One region of the Alteromonas sp. KC3 genome, then DNA from elsewhere that is predicted to be linked to it. Evidence: predicted binding sites of a transcription regulator. Region 1 holds the regulator's gene; each other region holds the start of a gene.
What was found. The regulator FliA, encoded in region 1, starts transcription of late flagellar genes. The targets are predictions, from matches to a motif close to CTAAAGNTNNNNNNNNNNNNGCCGATA.
Positions count from the first base shown of each region.

Region 2: JN178_RS03310 (HAMP domain-containing methyl-accepting chemotaxis protein) is a predicted target of FliA. The motif match lies at 4,636-4,662, and genes of this name have one in related genera.
Region 3: JN178_RS16500 (DUF5610 domain-containing protein) is a predicted target of FliA. The motif match lies at 4,655-4,681, and genes of this name have one in related genera.

Region 1 is NZ_AP024235.1:1,165,367-1,171,494, reverse strand. It holds gene JN178_RS05205 (protein-glutamate methylesterase/protein-glutamine glutaminase) at 1-97, opposite strand, end outside; gene JN178_RS05200 (chemotaxis protein CheA) at 124-2,361, opposite strand; gene JN178_RS05195 (protein phosphatase CheZ) at 2,374-3,129, opposite strand; gene cheY (chemotaxis response regulator CheY) at 3,164-3,547, opposite strand; gene JN178_RS05185 (RNA polymerase sigma factor FliA) at 3,584-4,315, opposite strand; gene JN178_RS05180 (MinD/ParA family protein) at 4,312-5,178, opposite strand; gene flhF (flagellar biosynthesis protein FlhF) at 5,184-6,128, opposite strand, start outside.
Region 2 is NZ_AP024235.1:749,723-755,850, reverse strand. It holds gene JN178_RS03340 (LPS-assembly protein LptD) at 1-143, shown strand, start outside; gene surA (peptidylprolyl isomerase SurA) at 205-1,488, shown strand; gene pdxA (4-hydroxythreonine-4-phosphate dehydrogenase PdxA) at 1,503-2,489, shown strand; gene rsmA (16S rRNA (adenine(1518)-N(6)/adenine(1519)-N(6))-dimethyltransferase RsmA) at 2,486-3,313, shown strand; gene apaG (Co2+/Mg2+ efflux protein ApaG) at 3,321-3,695, shown strand; gene JN178_RS03315 (symmetrical bis(5'-nucleosyl)-tetraphosphatase) at 3,707-4,534, shown strand; gene JN178_RS03310 (HAMP domain-containing methyl-accepting chemotaxis protein) at 4,808-6,128, shown strand, end outside.
Region 3 is NZ_AP024235.1:3,731,949-3,738,076, forward strand. It holds rRNA gene JN178_RS16475 (23S ribosomal RNA) at 1-68, opposite strand, end outside; tRNA gene JN178_RS16480 (tRNA-Ile) at 476-552, opposite strand; tRNA gene JN178_RS16485 (tRNA-Ala) at 597-672, opposite strand; rRNA gene JN178_RS16490 (16S ribosomal RNA) at 750-2,282, opposite strand; gene JN178_RS16495 (RNA recognition motif domain-containing protein) at 2,771-3,235, shown strand; gene JN178_RS16500 (DUF5610 domain-containing protein) at 3,309-4,625, opposite strand; gene trmA (tRNA (uridine(54)-C5)-methyltransferase TrmA) at 4,828-5,922, shown strand; gene fabR (HTH-type transcriptional repressor FabR) at 6,037-6,128, opposite strand, start outside.

The sequences.
Region 1 (6,128 bases):
CGCCTACTACTTCCAACTCTCTATCGGCATCGAGAATTTCTTTCACTCGACGTCGATAGAAAGTAGAGTCGTCCACGACCAGGACTTTAAAGACCATGGATTACTTTTCCTATTATTACAGCCCTACTTTATGGGCTTACGGGCGTAACGCTTCAGTAGACTCGGTATATCCAAAATAAGTGCAATACCACCATCAGATGTTATTGTCGCACCAGCCATACCCGGCGTGCCCTGTAAGAGCGCATCTAACGGCTTAATAACCACTTCTTCTTGACCAATTAATGCATCAACCACAAAGCCGACTTGCTGCGTTCCAATCTGTACCACAACAACGTGTCCTTTTTCTTTATCGATGTTCTTAGGACCACGAATCAGCCATTCCCCAAGGAAGAACAGCGGAATAGCTTTGGAGCGGACAATCATCGTCAGCTGACCATCAACCGTATTGGTTTTCTTGATGTCCATGTTAATAATTTCATTAACTGCACCAAGCGGTAACGCAAAGGTTTGTTTGCCTACCACAATCATTAAGGTTGGAAGTATGGCTAGAGTAAGCGGTACTTTGATGTCTAATCGCGTACCTTTACCAAGCTGCGAGTCGATATTAACGGTACCGTTTAGTTGGTTAATCTTGGTTTTAACCACATCCATACCCACACCACGGCCCGAAATATCACTAATTTCAGTTTTGGTTGAGAACCCAGGGGCAAAGATAAGATTAAAAGCTTCCACGTCTGACATACGAGCTGCAGCATCTGCATCAAGCACACCGCGGCTTATCGCAATTTCTTTAAGCTTTTCGGGATCCATACCTTTACCATCGTCTTCGATAGTAAGAAGGATGTGATCGCCTTCTTGTGATGCAGACAGCTGAACCGTCCCCATGCGCGGTTTACCGGCCGCTGCGCGGTCATCAGGCATTTCAATACCATGGTCCACTGAGTTTCTCACCAAGTGAACCAACGGATCGGCCAATGCTTCAACCAAGTTCTTATCTAGATCGGTTTCTTCACCAACCAACTCAAGGGTAATTTCTTTCTTGAGGCTTCGAGCGAGGTCGCGTACAACGCGGGGGAATCGACCAAATACCTTTTTGATTGGCTGCATGCGGGTTTTCATCACCGCGCCTTGCAAGTCGCCTGTTACAACATCAAGGTTAGCAATAGCTTTCGACATACTTTCGTCATTGCTATTAATACCCAAACTAATAAGGCGATTTCGAACCAATACCAACTCGCCGACCATATTCATAATTTGATCTAAGCGCTTGGTGTCAACACGCACTGTAGTCTCAGCCGGAGGTGCTGCTGGTGCGGCTTTTTTATCGTCTTTTTTGGGTGCTTCTTTCTTCGCTGCCCCAGCAGGCGCTGGAGCAGGAGCGGCTGCTGCAGCCTTTTGCGGCGCTGGACCAGCCTTAGGTGCTGCTGGCGCTTCGCTTTTCGCTTTGTTAATCGCGTCGGTAGCCGTTTTATCTACCACTGGCTCAGCGGGCGTTGACGATTGTTTGGTAGGACCTTGCCCCGAACCATGCAATTGATCAAGTAGCGCTTCAAACTCGTCGTCAGTAATTTCTTCATCGCTTGATGCAGATACCGGTGCCGCTGGCGCAGGTGCTGATGCAGGTGCTGCATCTTCGCTACCGCCAAATTGACCTTTACCGTGTAAATCGTCAAGAAGCGCTTCGAATTCTTCATCGGTGATGTCATCGCTATCACCGCCTGCGCTTGGTGCAGGTTCAGCGGCTTTCGCTGGCGCTGCCGCTTTTGGTGCAGACTGACCGGGAGCACTTGAACCATGAAGTTCATCTAGCAAGGCTTCGAATTCATCTTCAGTGATTTCATCAATGCCACCACCGTCACTTGACGACGATGTAGGCTCTGACTCTTCAATAACAAGTTCAGGCTCATCCTCAACCTCTGCAGGCTGAGTTGCACTGGGTGCAGTATCGCCAAAGATATTTTCGTCAGGAGATTCTGGGCGACTTAGTTTGTGTAATAAGTCGACAAGATGTGCATCTGCAGGTTCTAGAGGATCACGCGCTTTAACACGTTCAAACATCTCTACCACCACATCGGTGGCCTGCAAAATAATATCCATTAACTCCGGCGTGAGTGTACGTTGCCCGTTTCGCATAACATCGAAAACGTTTTCGGCCCCGTGGCATATTTCAACCAACTCAGTCAGGGATAGAAACCCTGCTCCGCCTTTAACAGTATGGTAGCCGCGGAAAATTGCATTCAGCAAATCCGCGTCTTCTGGATTGTTCTCAAGATCAACGAGCTGTTCTTGTAATTGTTCAAGTATCTCTCCAGCTTCTACTAGAAAGTCCTGTAATATATCCTCGTCAACATCAAACGACATGCGCCCGCTCCCCTAAAAACCTAAGCTAGACAAAAGATCATCTACATCATCTTGGCCAGAAACAACATCATCGCGATTTTCCGCGTCAATAATTGGGCCTTCCGCTTGTACACCATCATTTTTATCGGCCTTAACGCTAGAAGGTTTAGAATGTTCTGAACCGTCGCGCTCGCCAAACATGGTTAACATGTTTACTAGGCTGTCCTCGACTTCTTTTACCAAGTCGATAACGCGGCGAATTACCTGACCAGTTAAATCTTGATAACCCTGTGCCATCAATACTTCTGTCAGTAACTGTGTGAGCTTAGTTGATTGCTCTGCGCTTTCTTCAAGTAAGTTATCTAAATCTGCACAAAGCGCTTTGAACTCGCCTAATTCTATTTGGCGGCTCATTAGCTTTTTCCACTCAGGCATCACTTTCTCGATGCGCTCAGCGAGCGTTTCTGCAATTGGCATGCTCGCTTCTACTGCATCCATAGTAGTATTAGCAGCTTTTTCAGTTTCTTCAATGACGTATGTCAGACGAGACTGTGCATCAGGCATATCTTCGGTCGCAAGATTCTTAATGCGATCGTCAATCTGAAAATTATTGAGCGCATCATGAAGTTGACGCGTCAGTTTTCCTACTTCTGCAAACAGCTCAACATTCTCCTTCATTGAGGCTGCTTCAAGTAGCGCATTGGCTGAAGCGTTGTCACCCTCTTCAAGATAGGCAACAAGTTGTTTAGCTTCGTCCAATGTAATCGGAACGTTTACATTTGGTGACATCCAGTAAACCTCGTTTCTCTGGTGAGCGTCTGGATCAACCTAAACGTTCGAAAATTTTATCCAATTTTTCTTTTAATGTTGCAGCTGTGAAAGGCTTAACTACATAGCCATTTACGCCGGCTTGCGCTGCCGCAACAATTTGTTCTTTCTTGGCTTCAGCAGTAACCATTAGCACAGGCAAATGCTTCAGTTTGTCATCGGCACGAATAGCACGCAGCAAGTCAATTCCTTGCATGCCTGGCATATTCCAATCGGTAACGACAAAGTCAAAGTCGCCTTGCTGTAGCATTGGCAACGCCGTACTTCCGTCATCCGCTTCCTGGATGTTGGAGAAACCCAAGTCTTTAAGTAGGTTTTTGATGATACGTCTCATGGTAGAAAAATCGTCAACCACGAGAATTTTCATACTTTTATCCAAAATAGCCTCCAGTGAGGGGTTAATTGTTATTAATATCTATTCTTCGTCAGCTTGCCACGACTTCATTCGTGATTTGAGTTTTAACATGGCCTGACTGTGAATTTGGCTTACTCTCGATTCACTAACATCAAGTACTTCACCTATTTCTCGTAGGTTTAGCTCTTCATCATAGTATAAAGAAAGCACGATAGCTTCTCGTTCAGGTAATGTTGTAATCGCATGGGCTAACGCCTTTTGGAAAGCACCTTGCATCAAGTCTTCAAGTGGTGCGTCGCTACCCCGATTTTGTTCAGTCGAAATAACGTCCTCAGACACACCTAAATCTTCAATGCCAACCAACTTACCAGCATTTACTTCATTCAACATTTGATGATAGTCCTGCAAACTCACATTGAGTTTAGCAGCAATATCAGAATCTCTGGCATCGCGTCCAGTCTCGCCTTCTACTTGCGAAATGGCTTCTGTTATCGCGCGACCGTTGCGATGCACTGACCGCGGCGTCCAATCGCCTTTTCGAATCTCGTCCAGCATAGCACCGCGGATACGAATACCCGCAAAGGTTTCAAAGCTCGCACCTTTCGAGCCGTCAAAATTGCGAGCAGCTTCTAATAAACCAATCATGCCTGATTGAATTAAATCGTCAACAAGTACACTAGCGGGCAAACGCGCCATCAAGTGATGAGCGATACGTTTAACCAAAGGCGCATGTCGTTCGACTAACTGCGACTTATCGGTTTGTTGTTGATAAGCTGCTGCCTTGCTATTCAACGCTGATTTCCTACTGCTTTCTCTGCAACCAACTGTTCAATGAAAAACTCTAAATGACCACCTGGCTGAGCCGGGATTGGCCATGACAATGCCTTGTTAGCCAGTTGAGTAATTGCAACGGCAGCAGGCGAACCTGGGTAGGCATCGACGATAGCGGTTTGTTTGCGTACCGCTTTACGAATATTTTCATCAAACGGGACAGTTGCCACTAATTCTAGTGCAACATCCAAAAATCGACCTGTTACTTTACTTAATTTACTAAACAGCTCTTGCCCTTCCCGCACGTCGCGCACCATATTGGCGACCACTTTAAATCGAAACACACCGTGTTCGCGATTCAAAATTTTGATCAGCGCGTAAGCGTCAGTTAATGATGTAGGCTCGTCGCACACTACAACCATAATATCCTGCGACGCTTTAGAAAAGCTTAATACCATGTCTGAGATACCCGCTGCGGTATCGACGATGAGAACATCAATTTGTGAACGTAATTCACTAAAGGCGCGTATTAAACCCGCATGCTGAGTAGGTGATAACTCTGCCATTGACTGTGTACCCGATGTCGCTGGCGCAATCTTGATTCCATGCGGACCAGTGACGAGTACCTCATCAAGCGTGCATTCACCCGATAATACGTGAGAAAGATTTTTCTCGACGCGAAGACCTAACATCACATCGACATTAGCCAGACCTAAGTCTGCATCGAGAACCATTACACGCTTACCCTGCTTAGCCATAGCAATGGCGGTGTTTAGTGTAATATTTGTTTTACCGACGCCACCTTTACCTCCGGTGACGGCAATAACTTTGATTAACCTTGATTGCTTCATTTTTCTTAAGCTACTCGCTTGGTCGTCAATCATACTGCTTATGCTGTTTTAATGGCGTTGTTACTACTAGTATGATTCAAACCGTACTTTTTATAAAGCTTTGCAGCAGCAGAAACCAAAGATTTTGCTTCTGCAATCTTAATGTCTTCTGGTACTTTTTGCCCATCGGTGACATAACTAACCGGTAACTGGTACTCAACTGCAGCACTAAGCACCTCTCCTAAAGAGTAGCACTCATCTAACTTTGTGAAAATACAGCCACTTAGTTCAATTTCATCATACGCTTTAATTATTCTCTGCAGTGCAGGATATTGTGTATTTGCCTGCGCTACCAAATATTTTTTCACTTGTGGCATTTGACCATTGTCAAATTGCTTAATTTGTTTAATCAAACGGCTATCTCGCTGACTAAACCCTGCTGTATCAATCAATACTAGACGCTTGTGACGCAGTTGGAAAAGTAAATCTGCTAACTCTTCGCTGGTTTGTGCTTTTCTTACTGTACAGCCAATTATCTTTCCGTAAGTAGCCAGTTGTTCAAACGCAGCTATTCTGTACGTATCAATGGTGATCATTGCCACTGATTCTGGGCCATACTTTTGGGCATATCGCGCAGCCAATTTTGCTACCGTGGTTGTCTTTCCCGTTCCAGTAGGACCCACCAATGCAACAGCGCCTTGTGCGGTAAGTATATCGTTACCTGTTACATTTATGCGATTAGCCAATAGGTTAAGAAGGTAAACCCACGCTTCGCGCTCATTGTAGTGAGCAGGCGTGTAATTTATTAGCTGAGTCGCAAGCGCATGACTTAAGCCCATATCGGTTAAACGCGTTATCAAATATTGATGAACGGGTTTTTGACGCTTATTTTTTGCGTCCATTAAATCAGCCACCTGATACTGTAAAACATTTCTCAGTGACGCTAGCTCTTCTTTAATCTGAGCAAGTTCGTCTGATTGATTAGGCGCAGTTTCATCTATGCT
Region 2 (6,128 bases), 420 kb from region 1:
CCCGTGGCGAGCAAACCACAGACGACTTTGACTCTGGTGTGTCGCTTCAGTTTATCTTTAAAGGTATAGGTTCTTCAGGAACCCGTAGAAGCATGCTAAAAGACGGTATGTTTGGCTATCGCCAGCCTTATAGTTTAAATTAACCCGCAGTTGAGCATACGCAAGTGTGCACAAGTGTAATTAACCAATAATAAAAGAGTGTGTATGAAGTTCATTATCCGAGCATTGATGTTAGGTGCCCTACTCTCATTTAACAGCATTGCGCAAGAAGTTATGCTAGACCGCGTAGCGGTAATTGTTGACCAAGGCGTGGTACTTGAAAGCGAGATCGAAGCCCTTGTGCAGGAAGTAAAAAGAAACGCCGAGGCGAATGGCCAGCAGCTCCCCTCTGATCGCGCACTTCGCACACAGGCCATTGAACGACTCATTACAAAAAGCCTTCAGCTTCAAATGGCTGAACGCATGGGTATTCAAATCAGTGACCCTCAATTAGAGCAAACGATTGGGAATATCGCGGCGAGTCAAAATGCGACTATTGAGCAACTTCGCGAATCAATAGCACTTCAAGGCATTGCTTATGAAGATTATCGCGAAGATATCCGCGAAGAAATTATCATGGGTGAAGTTCGTCGCGCTAATGTGCGCCGCCGTGTTTATATCACACCTCAAGAAATAAACACCTTGATAGAACTTATGGAACAGCAAGGTGCCGAGCAAGCGGAATATCGTCTTGGTCACATCCTTATTGGATTTCCAACGGAGCCAACAGACGAAGACATTCAAGCGGCACGTGAACGCGCTGACAAAGTTATTGCACTTTTGGAGTCTGGTTCAGACTTTGCTAAAATAGCCATTGCATCTTCTTCAGGTAACGAAGCACTTGAAGGTGGTGACATGGGATGGATGAACATCAATGCTATGCCTACCCTATTTGCAGAAGCAATTCAGGGTAAAGACAAAGACGTATTGGTTGGGCCAATTCGAAGCGGCGCTGGCTTTCACATTCTAAAAGTACTTGATACCCGTGGTATTGAAAAAATTACGGTAGAAGAAGTTAACTCACGCCATATCTTGGTAAAACCGTCTATTATTCTTAGTGAAGACAAAGCCAAATCGATGCTAATTCGCTTTAGAGAAGAAGTTGAGAGTGGTGAGTCTGACTTTGCTGAATTAGCAAAAGAATATTCTGAAGATCCTGGATCTGCACTGCGCGGTGGTGAATTAGGCTGGTCAGATCCAGAGAACTACACGCCGGCATTTAAAGAAGCGTTGGCACAACTTGAGCCAGGTGAGTTTAGCGATCCGGTTCGTTCAACGTTTGGCTGGCACTTAATTCAACTTATCGATCGTCGAGTTGATGATGCAACAGACAAGCGCAAAGAAGAAAAAGCATCTCAGTTAATCTTCAACCGTAAATTTGCCGAAGAAACCGAAAACTGGCTTCGCGAAATGCGTGATGCGGCGTATGTTGAAGTTGTAGATTCATAAACATTAAGTGATACATGAGTACACCAATTAAAATAGCAATTACGCCGGGAGAGCCGGCTGGAATAGGGCCAGATTTAATCATTAAACTGGCCCAAGAGACATGGCAAGCACAGCTTGTCGTGTTTGCCGACGGTGACATGCTCAGGGCAAGGGCCGAACGGCTAGGTTTACCGCTAACCCTTATTGAATACGACGCCAATAACCCGCAAGTACAAGCTGCGGGTTCGTTGTTTATTAAGCAGATAGATAAATCTGTAGACGTTATCGCAGGTACACTTGATAGCGAAAATGGACTTTACGTTGTCGAGACATTACGACAAGCCTGCCAAGCCAATATGGATGGAGACTTTGACGCAGTTGTTACAGGCCCTGTACACAAGGGCATAATTAACAAGGCTGGGGTATCATTTAGCGGGCATACCGAGTTCTTCGCCTATCAATCAAACACTATCGATGTGGTTATGCTGCTAGCAACGGAAGGACTTAACGTTGCCCTTGCGACAACACATATCCCGCTAGAGTACGTGGCGAAAGCGATCACTCGTGAGAGATTACACAAAGTGATTCACATCATTAATACCGATCTTAAACTTAAATTCGGTATTAAAGAGCCCCACATTTACGTGTGTGGACTAAACCCTCACGCTGGTGAAGATGGGCATATTGGAACGGAAGAAATTCATACCATCATACCAGCACTGGAAGAGTTACGCGCTGAAGGTTTGAATATTACCGGGCCTTTGCCAGCCGATACCATTTTTCAGCCGAAGTATTTAGAAAATGCTGATGTTGTACTGGCTATGTACCACGACCAAGGCTTACCTGTATTAAAATACAAAGGCTTCGGCGCATCAGTAAATATCACTCTGGGTTTGCCTTTCATTCGTACCTCAGTAGATCACGGCACCGCCCTTGACCTTGCAGGTACAGGAGAAGCTGACGCTGGAAGTTTTAGAAAAGCATTGGAAAAAGCCATTGAGCTTGCACAACATCAACAATGAGTAAAACACATTTAGGCCATACGGCCAGAAAACGATTTGGCCAAAACTTTCTTCACGATGAATATGTGATTGGAAAAATTGTTGCCGCAATTGGCCCCAAAAACGAACAAAACTTAGTCGAGATTGGCCCAGGTCTTGGTGCACTAACCGATCCGGTATGTGAAGAGGTTGACGCCTTAACGGTTATCGAGCTGGACCGAGACTTAGCTAAGCGGTTGCGCCATCACCCTTTCAATGGTGACAAGCTAACCGTTATTGAGCAAGATGCCATGACAATGGACTTTTCGGCCCTATTGAAAGAAATGCCGATTAAGGACAAAAAGCTTCGCGTATTTGGTAACTTGCCGTACAACATCTCAACGCCTTTAATGTTTCATTTATTCGATCACGCCAGCAGTATTGAAGACATGCACTTTATGCTGCAAAAAGAAGTGGTGAATAGATTGGCCGCTGGACCCGGTTCAAAGAACTATGGCCGTTTATCGGTTATGGCACAATATTACTGTCATGTCATTCCTGTACTTAACGTGCCGCCAGGTGCTTTCAAGCCTGCGCCAAAGGTTGACTCAGCAGTAGTAAAATTAGTTCCTCACAGTGCACCGCCCGTTGATGTTGTTTCGGTAAATACGCTTGAGCGTGTCTGTGCACAAGCCTTTAACCAACGCCGAAAAACCATTCGTAACTCTTTGAAAGATTGCTTGAGTGAAGAAGAAATAAGCGCATTAGGTATCGACCCAACATGTCGGGCAGAAGTGCTGTCTCTTGGCGATTTCGCCACACTTGCCAATGCAGTTTCAGCCAAAGAGAGCCAACAAGAGCAGTAAGGCATCTATGGAAGAACTCGATATTCAGGTGCGAGTGAAAACTCGCCACCTTCCTGACCACCTCCCTTCTGACGCTAAGCAATACGCGTTTGCCTATCACATCACAATAGAGAATAAGAGTAACGAGACGGTTCAATTGATTAATCGTTATTGGCGTATAACCGACGCAAACGGTAAAACCTCTGAAGTGGAAGGTGCCGGTGTTGTTGGAAAACAGCCGATATTAAAGGCAGGTGAAAGTTTTGATTATACCAGTGGCGCGGTCATTGACACCCCCGTTGGAAATATGGAAGGCTACTATGAAATGGAACGCGAAAACGGCGAGCGTTTCCGCGTACCAATTTCAGTATTCCGTTTAGCCATTCCCAGTATTCTCCATTAAGGTAGCTTCGCATGTCGCAAGGCAACACGTACATCATTGGTGATATTCAAGGTTGTTATGATGGTCTGCGTCGCGTACTGGATAAAGCGCGCTTTGACCCCAATGCCGATTCACTCTTCGCCGTGGGCGATCTAGTGGCTAGAGGTGAAGACTCTTTAAGTACATTACGCTTTCTTAAATCTCTTGGCGACAGCTTTTCCAGTGTTTTAGGGAATCATGACCTCCATTTACTTGCCGTTGTAAATAACATACGCAAAGCGAAAAAATCGGATAAGCTCGCACCGCTACTCAGTGCCTCAGATTTGCCAGAACTTGTAGATTGGTTACGTCACTTTCCTCTTGCTCAAAAGGTAGCAAACAACACAGCAATCGTTCATGCAGGCTTATATCCACTGTGGTCAACGCACAAGCTGCTTGCGTTAAGTGACGAAGTGAGTGATGTACTCAAACGCCCGCAATACGCTGCCTTTTTAACAGAAATGTATGGCAACAAGCCTGATAAATGGTCAGAGGAATTAGCAGGTAGCGAACGCCTGCGGTTTATCGTAAATGCCTGCACAAGAATGCGTTTCGTTCACAAAAATTCGACGCTAGATTTCGATAACAAAGCACATCCCAGTGCCATAATGCATAGTACAAGCAGCACCTTACTTCCATGGTTCGAACATGAAAATACGCATTTGGGCAGCAATGAAAAGGTCATTTTTGGGCATTGGGCCGCGTTGTCAGGACAAACCAATAACCCGCAATTTATTGGCCTAGATACCGGTTATGTATGGGGCCAATCCATGACCATGTTAGAGCTTGGTAAGAATGAGCTAATTAGTGTTTCGGCATGAGCGTACACTTCATTTAGTGAGCAAACTTCCTTACAAATAGTAAAAACTTGAACAAAACTGGTACAACCAGTAACTATTTATGTGCAAATAGCATAAATAAAGTAAACATTAAGTCTCTGAAGCCGATACAATTATTTGTGATAGTAACGATGATGTATTAAACCTTCACCCTAAAGTACAATCACATTCATGTTGATTTGGGTGTATTTTAATAAGGTTGAGGGGTAATATCGTTAGTGATAAGAACAAAAATGCACTCATCCAGGAGTTCCGATGAAAATAACCGTAGCCACGCGCGTAATCGGGGGATTTGTAGCGATCAGCGCACTTCTGATCGTAATCAGTGTTGTTTCGCTTTATAACCTCAATTCAATAGGCTCTGCGACCGAAGAGGTCAACGATGTCGCCCTTCCAACCGTTGCAGGTAGTAACGCGTTGAAAGCCAGCTTTCTTAATATGGGTCGCCTAACTTTTGAGAGTTATATTGAAGAAGAGCTCAATGGACTTGAGAAAAAACGCACTTCGTTTAACGCCGCAAAAGAGAGCTTTGATAGTGAGTATAAGAAACTTGCCCTTGCTGTCGATGACCAACCACAGTTAAAGAGTACACTGAATTCAGTTCGACAATCTTTCGATGCGTATACCGCAAACGTCGAAGAAATGTATAAGAATCATGAAAAGTACTTGGGACTTCGCAATACTATTCAAGACCGCTTAGGCGACGCTGAAGATAACGCCGACGACGCCTCAACATATCTTCTTGATTTTTCAGACTTAGATGCAGTTCAAAGCAATGCAAGTCTACGTAGAGCAGCCGAAGTAGGCAGTCAATTAGAGTCTTCACTGTTATCCCTACTTACCGTGTCTAACGAATACGTGAAAACGCAAACGCTAGTGCGTTCTCAAACCTTGGGTAATGAAGTTGACCTTGTTGTTGAAAAAGTGGTTACCCAGCTAAGCGAAATGGTTGAAACCGCTGGTGGCCGCGATGACTCAGGAACGCTAGATGAAATTAACGATTTAGTTAACGGTGCGGTAAATGCTATTAAAGCCAGTGATGGCGTAGTTCAGCTGCATGTAGACCGCCTAGAGCGCCGAAATGATGCAGAAAAAGCGCTTAACGCATCTGATGCGAATATCGCTCAGGGCATTATTGAGCTAGAAAAACTGTTAACAGAAGCCGACAGAAAGGCCAGCGATATAGAAGAACAGGTAAACGGCACTATCACGACAGGTAACACCATTGTTGTGCTAGTGGTACTTTTCTCAATTGCTATTGCTGCGTTTATTGGGTTTGTGACAGTACGCGCGATTACTCGCCCGCTTTATCGCGTTAATGAGTTACTGACAGTAGCATCGTCTGGTGATTTAACACATCGCCTTGATGATTCAGCACAAGACGAGTTTGGACTGCTGGCCAGAAACTGTAATAAGCTAATTGGTAACTTGAAAGAGTTGATCACTGCTATTAACGTGCGTGCAGAGCAACTTGCTGCCGCATCAGAGCAAACCTCAGCAGTGACCGCGCAAACTACGCATTCAATCCAAGACCAAAAGTCGCAAATTGGACAAGTAGCCACAGCAACAACAGAAA
Region 3 (6,128 bases), 2.0 Mb from region 1:
CAGACTTACACGTCCTTCATCGCCTCTAACTGCCAAGGCATCCACCGTATACGCTTCGTCACTTAACCATACAACCCCAAACAGCCTTTTGACTTCTGCCTGAGTTATGTCGCATGAATGACAAGCTAATCGGAAGAATTGCCTTGCTATCAAATCATCGATTGATAACAAGCAATTCAGTCAAGTAGAGTAAAAAGTCATCTTTCGATTTCTCAGTTACTCAATTTTGATTGATTACTATTAATATCAGCTTTCCAAATTGTTAAAGAACGTTAGATGTTTCCTGCAAAAGCAGTACTTTCATCCTTAGAGTAAAAAACCCTAATCAATGCTTACTGAAACAGTAAATATTCATTAGGATTCAACTTCCGTTTTGACACATTTTTGCCATCTATTTCTTGCTTAGACAAGGCATCGGATTGCGTAGCGTGCTAGTAGCACGTGAGCGATACGATAACGCAGTATAAGTAAGAAATGGTAGGCTTGGGCAGACTTGAACTGCCGACCTCACCCTTATCAGGGGTGCGCTCTAACCAGCTGAGCTACAAGCCTTCAGTCTACAACCTGAAGCTTTCAAGCTCAGATTTTCAAGTAGATGGTGGAGCTAAGCAGGATCGAACTGCTGACCTCCTGAATGCAAATCAGGCGCTCTCCCAGCTGAGCTATAGCCCCATAAACTTGTGTCGTTCTTCATTTTAAACAAGACTATCTGTGTAGGCACTGCATCAAGGCGTCTATCGACGTAATGGTAAGGAGGTGATCCAACCCCAGGTTCCCCTAGGGTTACCTTGTTACGACTTCACCCCAGTCATGAAACACAAAGTGGTAATCGTCCTCCCGAAGGTTAGACTAACTACTTCTTTTGCATCCCACTCCCATGGTGTGACGGGCGGTGTGTACAAGGCCCGGGAACGTATTCACCGCAGTATTCTGACCTGCGATTACTAGCGATTCCGACTTCATGGAGTCGAGTTGCAGACTCCAATCCGGACTACGACATTCTTTAAGGGGTCCGCTCCACATCACTGTCTCGCTTCCCTCTGTAAATGCCATTGTAGCACGTGTGTAGCCCTACACGTAAGGGCCATGATGACTTGACGTCGTCCCCACCTTCCTCCGGTTTGTCACCGGCAGTCTCCTTAGAGTGCCCAACTTAATGCTGGCAACTAAGGACAAGGGTTGCGCTCGTTGCGGGACTTAACCCAACATCTCACGACACGAGCTGACGACAGCCATGCAGCACCTGTGTCAGAGTTCCCGAAGGCACCAATCTATCTCTAGAAAGTTCTCTGCATGTCAAGTGTAGGTAAGGTTCTTCGCGTTGCATCGAATTAAACCACATGCTCCACCGCTTGTGCGGGCCCCCGTCAATTCATTTGAGTTTTAACCTTGCGGCCGTACTCCCCAGGCGGTCTACTTAGCGCGTTAGCTTCGCTACGCACGATTTAAAATCACACACAGCTAGTAGACAGCGTTTACGGTGTGGACTACCAGGGTATCTAATCCTGTTCGCTACCCACACTTTCGCACATGAGCGTCAGTCTTTGGCCAGGGAGTCGCCTTCGCCACTGATGTTCCTCCAGATATCTACGCATTTCACCGCTACACCTGGAATTCCACTCCCCTCTCCAAGACTCTAGTCTGCCAGTTCTAAATGACCATCCCAGGTTGAGCCCGGGGCTTTCACATCTAGCTTAACAAACCGCCTGCGTGCGCTTTACGCCCAGTAATTCCGATTAACGCTCGCACCCTCCGTATTACCGCGGCTGCTGGCACGGAGTTAGCCGGTGCTTCTTCTGTTGTTAACGTCACGGCTAGCAGGTATTAACTACTAACTTTTCCTCACAACTGAAAGTGCTTTACAACCCGAAGGCCTTCTTCACACACGCGGCATGGCTGCATCAGGGTTTCCCCCATTGTGCAATATTCCCCACTGCTGCCTCCCGTAGGAGTCTGGGCCGTGTCTCAGTCCCAGTGTGGCTGATCTTCCTCTCAGAACAGCTAGAGATCGTCGCCTTGGTGAGCCTTTACCTCACCAACTAGCTAATCTCACTTGGGCCTCTCTTTGCGCCGGAGCCGAAGCCCCGTTTGGTCCGAAGACATTATGCGGTATTAGCAGTCGTTTCCAACTGTTATCCCCCTCGCAAAGGCAAGTTCCCAAGCATTACTCACCCGTCCGCCACTCGTCAGCGATGTGCAAGCACATCCTGTTACCGTTCGACTTGCATGTGTTAGGCCTGCCGCCAGCGTTCAATCTGAGCCATGATCAAACTCTTCAATTAAATATATCGAAATATGAATCGTCGTTGTGACACTCTTAACGAGTGCCCACACAGATTGTCTTGTCTAAATTTTTAAAGAACGTTGCGACTTCGTCGCAATTCACTAGAAGCTTTGCTTCCTAGTGACTCACCCTGTTCGAGTGAGGTGCGCATTTTACATCGTTTATTTTTGATGTCAACCTTGTTTTTAAACTTTTTATTTGCTTGAAAACTTGGTTTCGCACTTAGCTCTTTGAACACTTCATTTTACTTGAAGCCCCCTCAGAACGTGGAGCGCATTATAGATACCTACTGGAAAAGATCAACAGCTAATTTGTCTTTTTTTGCATTTTAACCCAATTTTAGTGTTAACCGCTCATTTCTCCATCATTTCATATGATCAAATGCACCTTTAGACTAGTTTTTTCACAATTTATTGTTCAATTTGTTACAAATGAGTAAACTATGACCAGCCTCCAACCCATAATAAACAATAGAAAGGTAGGTATATGAAAGTAGGCTTTATTCAATGCGCTGTTATTAGCGCTATTTTTGCAATTGCAGGTTATTTGTTATTTTCTTCAGCTAGTTTAAATGTACACGTTCCATTGACCGTGTCCGCCGCTTTGCTCATTAGCGGTATCGTCACACCATGGCTAGCATCTCTTATTCAAAGCACATCTTCCTCAGATGCCAGAGATAACACTCAAGAAGGTTCCATTGAAACACTCTACGTAGGTAATTTACCTTACCGTGCAAACGAGAGTGCAGTTAAGGAATACTTTAGCAGTTATATAGAAGTACAGTCTGTCCGCCTAATGAAGGATCGCAAAACAGGTAAGCGTAAAGGTTATGGTTTTATTGAAGTGATCACTGACGATCTAAATAGCGTCATTGATAAAACTAACGATTCCATCTTTCAAGAACGTACGCTAAAAGTACGCCCAGCGAAAGATAAGGTCGAACACGCTTAAGGTATGTTCATGTTGATATAAACAAAAGCCCGGACTCGTTCCGGGCTTTTTTATATTTACAAACTCTTCCTAATTATGAATTAGCAGTTGTCTCTGTGCTTTGCGGAAGTCCTTGCAACAAAGTTTGGTTAAAGGTATGAAATCTATTTATTGCCGATACCAAGTCAGGCACCTGAACGTCTTCCATTTTACTAATTAGTCCCGCAATTAAGGTATTGTAATCTTCATTGCTAGATAACGTACTTTCTACATTGGAAAATGTGCTCATCATTTTATCTAGGTATTGCGAGATTGGACTCACAACATTTCCAAATTGCGATTTGTCACTTTTCTCATCATTATAATGCTGAATATTTTCATACGTCTTTAGGACTTCTGTTTGTGTTGTCCTGTTCAGTTGAAGCGCGTAACCAACCAGTTCCTTATCATCAAAGCCCAAACTGAGTGCTTCTTCAAACGCTTTGTCTATGTCTCCACTATAAAACGTATCTGCAAGATCCTGAACTTGCCCAACGAGATCCGCAACTGATTGAAGCTCATCTTCATCTAACTCACCTTTGAGCGAAAAACTAATACCGCTTCTTTCGTAATATTGGTAAGAAGTGGTTTGCTCAGCTGTAAACGATTGCGAATCACTACTTGTTTCAGCGCCGTTGTCATCTGACGCGTTTTGCGTACCAGAATTTTGTGCAGTGAATGACAATTGCTGCGAAGCCTGAAATGACCGCAGACTTTCAAAGCTAAAGGTCACCTCATCGCCATCTTTGGTTCGGATTAAAAGGCTTCCTGACTTTTCATCTGACGCTGATACTGCTTCTAAAGACGTTAATGACACTGCAGTAGCTTCATTGCGACCAAAAATGTCTGTTTCTAGGTCGTCAATGCCCGTATCAATCAAGTCACGGCTTTTTGTCATTCCTTGCTGAATTTCGTCATTCATAAACCCCGCAAGATCTTTTTCTGCCATAGCAAAGCCACGACTCACACCTTCTCTCGCTTGGCTAAATAATCCGGTGAGCTTTTCATCACTAGCCCCACCATTCGCCGCACCTCGAATCACTCCCCCCACAAACTTAAGAACGTTCCTCGCCACCTTTTCAAAATCGAACAAACTGGTCGACTTTTCTTCAATCGCTTTGTCTTTCGATTCCTGTGGTTTTTGGCCGTCAATCTCAAGTGTTTGGTTAAGACTGCTGCTGACAACACGTAGTCCGATACTGGTCTGACTGCTTGATACCGACACCGACGCCGCTTGTTGCTTTGAAAACTCGGCAGCTTGTTGCAACCCATCTTGTTGCAATTGCTTTTTCAGCGCCTCATTCGGGTGAACTGATGCCTTTTGCTCAGCCTTTTGGTCTCCCATAAAGGCTTTAATTTGACCCACGTTCATAATTTGATCCTCACTATCCTCTTTCTTATTATCGGCACTGAATCAGGATTGTTTAATTTTAATACACCTTTTTTATCCCTGCTTGTATAAAAGTGCTTATAAAGCCATTTAGCATTGCACATATTTTGTGAGGGACTACAATTCGCGACCTTGCAAAACAAAACAACGGTGTTAACCACGAAATCGTGATGGAGAGAGTAATATGACCGCACCAGATCTGAAAAACTATCAAGCTCAGCTTGACGAAAAAGTTACCCGCCTAGGTGACTTACTTTCTCCATTTAATGCACCGAAGTTAGAGGTTTTTAGTTCCCAGCCTACGCATTACCGTATGCGTGCTGAGTTTAGGGTTTGGCATGAAGGTGACGACCTATATCACATCATGTTCAACCAAGAGACAAAGGAAAAATACCGTGTCGACGCTTTTCCACCAGCATGCGAGACCATTAATCGCGCAATGACCGCGTTACTGGAACACGTAAGACCGTCAGAAGTCTTAAGGAAAAAGCTTTTTCAGATAGATTACCTTTCTGCGCTTTCAGGAGAATTGGTAATAAGCCTCTTATATCACCGTCAACTCGACGACGAATGGGAACAACAGGCAAGAGCATTAAAGCAATCACTTGAAACTGAGTTTAAAAAAGTAAACATCATTGGCCGAGCTCGTAAGCAGAAACGCGTTATAGATGATGACTTCGTTATTGAGCGATTACCAATTAAAGACAGAACATTCATTTTCAAACATATCGAAAATAGCTTTACCCAACCAAATGCTTCGGTAAATTGCAGCATGATTGAATGGGCTCTTGACTGTGTTACCCCCCTTACCGGTGATCTACTCGAAATGTATTGTGGCGCAGGAAACTTCTCACTTCCTTTGGCGCTTCATTTCGACAATGTGGTTGGAACTGAAATAGCGAAGCCGTCAGTTCAAGCTGCACAGTTCAACATAGAACAAAACAAACTGAATAACGTAAAAATTGTTAGATTAGCCGCGGAAGAATTTACACAAGCCATGAAAGGCGAACGTACGTTTAGTCGGTTAGAAGGAATTGAACTGAAGGATTACAACTTTACAACGGTTCTTGTCGACCCTCCGCGCGCAGGCCTTGATGTAGAATCACTAAAAATGATTCAGGATTACGACAACATTGTATATATCTCATGTAATCCCGAGACGCTTGCACAGAATCTTGAATTACTTTGCAAAACTCACGAAATAAGTGCAGCGGCGTTATTCGACCAATTCCCGTTTACACATCACGTCGAAGCTGGTGTGCTATTGTCACGAAAATAGAGCACGGCTTCTATACAAAAAAAGTATACTAAAGAGGCCAAAAGCGGCCTCTTTTACATTAGAGAATGTTAGTTTTTGCGCTTTAGTTTTACGGTAAAGATCAACACCCTCTCGTTATTTCTTACCTACAGTTGTCGTTGCGCCCACCTGCACAAACCTCAGTTGAGCTTTAACTTTTTCACCAATTTCACCACGCAATTTATCGT